2 regions of the Neptunomonas sp. CHC150 genome follow, and region 1 is predicted to be linked to the other one. Evidence: predicted binding sites of a transcription regulator. Region 1 holds the regulator's gene; the other holds the start of a gene.
The links. The regulator FNR, encoded in region 1, switches genes on or off when oxygen is low (the NO sensors DNR and NnrR bind a similar motif). The targets are predictions, from matches to a motif close to TTGATNTANATCAA.
Positions count from the first base shown of each region.

Region 2: the regulator FNR is predicted to act here: its motif matches at 990-1,003, upstream of petA (ubiquinol-cytochrome c reductase iron-sulfur subunit).

Region 1 is NZ_JAPNXU010000006.1:243,378-245,863, reverse strand. Features, by position in the region: gene hemN (oxygen-independent coproporphyrinogen III oxidase) at 1-877, shown strand, start outside; gene fnr (fumarate/nitrate reduction transcriptional regulator Fnr) at 962-1,738, shown strand; gene OW491_RS07165 (hypothetical protein) at 1,964-2,486, shown strand, end outside.
Region 2 is NZ_JAPNXU010000011.1:141,050-143,535, reverse strand. Features, by position in the region: gene rplM (50S ribosomal protein L13) at 69-497, shown strand; gene rpsI (30S ribosomal protein S9) at 512-904, shown strand; gene petA (ubiquinol-cytochrome c reductase iron-sulfur subunit) at 1,171-1,770, shown strand; gene OW491_RS14630 (cytochrome bc complex cytochrome b subunit) at 1,770-2,486, shown strand, end outside.

The DNA of each region.
Region 1 (2,486 bases):
GATTAGTTTAGGCATCCAAGATGTTGATCCTCGGGTACAAATAGCCGTTAACCGCGTGCAGTCAACTGAAGATACACAGCGCATTCTCGATGAGGCTCGCTCATTGGGGTTTAAATCCATTAACATGGATTTAATTTATGGATTACCGCACCAAACACTCGAAACGTTCAATAAAACACTCGATACAGTTATCGACATGAGCCCCGATCGCTTATCGGTATTTAACTATGCCCACATGCCTGATCGGTTTCGCCCTCAGCGACATATCAATGTAGCCGACTTGCCCAGCGCCAATGAAAAATTGGCTATTTTACAGTCAACGATTCAAAAACTGCTCAATGCCGGTTACGTCTATATTGGCATGGATCATTTCGCAAAGCCGACAGACGAACTAGCTATCGCTCAACAAACAGGCAAATTACACCGTAACTTCCAAGGCTACACCACACATGCCGATTGCGATTTAATCGCCATGGGCGTATCGGCTATTAGCCAAGTAGGAGACGTGTATTATCAAAACGAGCACGATATTACGGCGTGGAGTGCAGCCATTGAGGATCGAGGCCGTGCCATTAGGCGTGGCATACAGCTGACTAAAGACGACCATATACGTCGTGATGTTATCACCCAACTTATTTGTCATTTTTCACTGGATACTACCGCGATAGAGACAAAATACGACATCGACTTCTTTGACTATTTCAATGATGTGTTACCTGAAATCAATCAGTTTAAAGAAGACAAGCTGTTATCGGTTAAAAAAGACAAAATTATTGTTTCGCCTGCTGGTCGATTATTGATCAGGCGCATATGCATGGCCTTCGATGCCTTTATACCAAAGGAGCATACCACTCTCGGTTATTCAAGAATTATCTAATATAGCCTTCACCCGCTTTCCTAAATAGTCCATAATCTGCTTTGTAAACGAGGCAGTATTGGCTAATTACGACAGGAAATTGTCATGACAGATTGCGGTAAAGAAGGGAAAGTTCATAGTATTCATCAGTCACACTGCAAAACATGCAGTTTGAGCTCTTTGTGCTTGCCTGTATCACTCAACATGACCGAAATGGACCGTCTCGATGATATTATCGAAAAAAGCCGTCCGCTAAAGAAAGGCGATCACCTTTTTCACCAAGGCGATGCTTTTAAATCCGTATACGCCATTCGCGCCGGTAGCGTCAAAACCTACACAATTACGGACCAAGGCGAAGAGCAAATTACCGGTTTTTACTTTCCTGGTGAACTTGTCGGTCTAAGCGGGTATGACGATGGCATTTATCCGATCTCGGTTAAAATGCTTGAAACAACTGCCGTCTGCGAAATTCCGTTTGATAATTTAGATGACCTTTGTGGCCAACTGCCGGAATTACGTCGCCAAGTTATGCGCACCATGAGTAAAGAGATTAAGGACGACCAGCAAATGATGCTTTTGCTTTCTAAAAAGAACGCTGAAGCTCGTATTGCTACGTTCATATTAAAACTATCGCAACGCTTCAAAGCCCGAGGCTACTCCGAGCACAAATTCCGTCTTTCCATGTCACGCAATGAAATAGGGAATTATTTAGGCTTAGCCGTCGAAACCGTGAGCCGTATCTTTACACGTTTCCAGAAAAGCGAAATTCTGGCTGTTGATGGCAAAGAAATTGAGCTGTTAAGTATCGACAAGCTCTATGAAATATCCGGCGAATGCCCTGGCACTTCAGAGCCAACCGATACGCAAGAGTTATCTATATAAAGCATTCTATCATTGCTCTTTCTTTAGGGCTGACCTCATATACTGCAATGCCGGACTCAAACGGCATTGCCCTTTCAAATAAAAACAGCACTAATTGCGCTCAAAAACTCTCCTTTTGAAGGACAGACAACCGGCCTTATTCAACTAATCATGGTTACAGAAACAGAGTTAACGCCGCCATACCGTTAACCGTACGTGCGCGCTCTTAGCTCACAAGGGATAACCATGAAATTAATCAGTCTACAATGCCTTAGCCAATATCGCCTGTGGTTTAGTTTAGCCCTGCTAGCCGCACTTTGTAGCTATGCGCTGGTTATTAATAACATGCAGCGTACGCAATTATTTCAAGCGACAATCGATCAAGTATTATCAGATGATTACCCCATAGAACAGTCTCTTAGGCGGTTGTTATATCAGGAACCCGACTTATCATTAATCACGCTCTGGAAGGATAATGACCTTATTTATCCGGGTGAGGGTTTAGATAACACACTGGCTGAATTGAGCCGCTTAAAAATGGCTCTCCCGTATTTCGAACAATTGTTGAAGTCACAGACTTCTCACCCTTTGATAATCAACAGTAGTCAATATCATTGTTGGGAGAATGGTTACACCGTCTGCACTTGGTCTACATACACCACAACAGCCTTATTTATGCCGACACTGTGGTTGGCGATCTTATTCTCGTGCATCGGCTTTATACGTCTTGTTCTGAATTACTACGACAAACTAATCCAGACAATACATG
Region 2 (2,486 bases), on a different contig from region 1:
TAAGGTAAGTCGGCACGGCTTTTTGAAAGCCTCGTTAAGACTTAATTTTTTATATAGGCGAACAATAGATGACTACTTTTGTTGCTAAACCAGCCGAAGTAAAACGCGACTGGTATGTAATTGATGCAGAGGGTAAAACTCTGGGTCGTATGGCTACTGAAATCGCACGCCGTTTACGCGGTAAGCATAAGCCAGAATACACTCCTCACGTAGATACAGGCGATTACATTGTTGTAATCAATGCTGAGAAAGTAAACGTGACGGGTAATAAGCGTAAAGATAAAATGTACTACCGTCACTCAGGCTACCCAGGTGGCTTGAAGCAGGCTAACTTTGAAATCATGATCAACAGCAAGCCAGCTGAAGTTATTGAGCTAGCGGTTAAAGGCATGCTTCCAAAGGGTCCTTTGGGTCGTGCTATGTACACTAAATTGAAAGTGTACGCAGGTAACGAACATCCACATGCGGCTCAGCAGCCTCAAGAATTGAAAATTTAAGGGGATAGTAGATTATGTCAACTACTCAGTATTACGGTACAGGTCGTCGCAAAACTTCTACTGCCCGTGTTTTCTTGCGTCCAGGTACAGGCACTATCACTGTTAATGATCGTACTCTTGATGTGTACTTTGGTCGTGAAACTGCTCGCATGATCGTTCGTCAGCCACTAGAACTGACTGAAACGTTAGAAAAATTTGATGTGTTTGCTACGGTTAAAGGCGGCGGTGGCTTCGGTCAAGCTGGTGCTATCCGTCACGGTATTACTCGTGCACTTATGGAATACGACGAAACGCTTCGTCCTTCACTGCGTAAAGCTGGTTTTGTTACCCGTGACGCTCGTGAAGTTGAACGTAAGAAAGTTGGTCTGCGTAAAGCACGTAAGAAACCACAATTCTCTAAGCGTTAATTGTCTGCCAGTTTACTGGCAAGCAATTCAGAAAAACGCCCGAAGCCTCACGGCTCGGGCGTTTTTTTATGTCTGCTATATAATCTTGTGCTATATCAATACTTAGTCTAAATGTAGGGGTAATTTATTAATTCACCTTGTATCATAGGGTTATATTCTTTACTATTTTCGCGATTTTAAAGAACCGAATTTTGTAGCTTTATACTTTTCGGCCGGTGATCTTTTTTATAAAAATAAAGGCGGGGCTGAATGTGGGGGAGAACTTGATGAGCAATGACGGCGTGAACAAGGGTCGGCGTCGCCTACTGATCGGTGCTACTTCTGCCGTTGGGGCAGTAGGTGCTGTGGGGGCTGCAGTACCGTTTGTAGCTTCTTGGAATCCGAGCGCTAAGGCTAAAGCGGCGGGTGCACCTGCGAAAGCAGACATCAGTAAGCTAGAGCCTGGGCAGCAAATGATCGTAGAATGGCGCGGAAAGCCAGTCTGGGTTGTTAAACGTGGCCAAGAAGCATTAAAAAATTTAGAAGCGCTGGATCCTAGTCGTTTAGCTGATCCGCTTTCAAGCGTACCGCAGCAGCCTGATTACATTCCTAAAAACGCTTACCGTGCAATACGCGATGACATTTCGGTGTTGGTGGGTATTTGTACGCACTTGGGTTGTTCTCCTACGTATCGTCCAGAAGTCGCGCCTGCTGACTTAGGTGCTGATTGGGTGGGCGGTTATTACTGTCCATGTCATGGGTCTCGTTTTGATTTGTCTGGTCGTGTGCTTAAAGGTTCCCCAGCGCCGACAAATCTTGTGATCCCTCCTTATACGTTTGAGGATGACGATATTCTCGTCGTCGGTATCGATCAGGAGGCTGTGTAATGGCTGGCTATCGCAATAAGGGTAAAGGCGGTTTCATGGGGTGGGTCGATGACCGTTTCCCAGCAACGGCTATGTGGGAAGATCATCTTTCCAAGTACTACGCGCCAAAAAACTTTAACTTTTGGTATTTCTTTGGCTCTTTAGCCATGCTCGTTTTGGTTAACCAGATTATTACTGGTATTTGGTTAACGATGAACTACAACCCTTCAGCAGAAGGGGCGTTTGCGTCTATTGAATACATCATGCGTGATGTCGACTACGGTTGGCTGTTGCGCTATATGCACTCTACGGGTGCGTCTGCATTTTTCTGTGTTGTGTATCTGCATATGTTCCGTGGCATGCTTTATGGTTCGTACCGTAAGCCGCGTGAGTTGGTGTGGATCTTTGGTATGACAATCTACTTGGCGCTAATGGCTGAAGCCTTCATGGGTTATTTGTTGCCTTGGGGTCAGATGTCTTACTGGGGTGCGCAGGTTATTGTATCGCTATTCTCGGCGGTGCCATTTATTGGCCCTGATTTAGCTGAGTGGATTCGTGGAGACTACCTGATTTCTGGTGTTACGCTAACACGTTTCTTTGCGCTGCATGTTATCGCTTTACCTATCGTGCTGTTAGCTTTGGTTGTTCTGCACATCATTGCATTGCATGAAGTGGGTTCTAACAACCCAGATGGTATCGAAATTAAAGAAAACAAAGACGAAAATGGCGTGCCACGT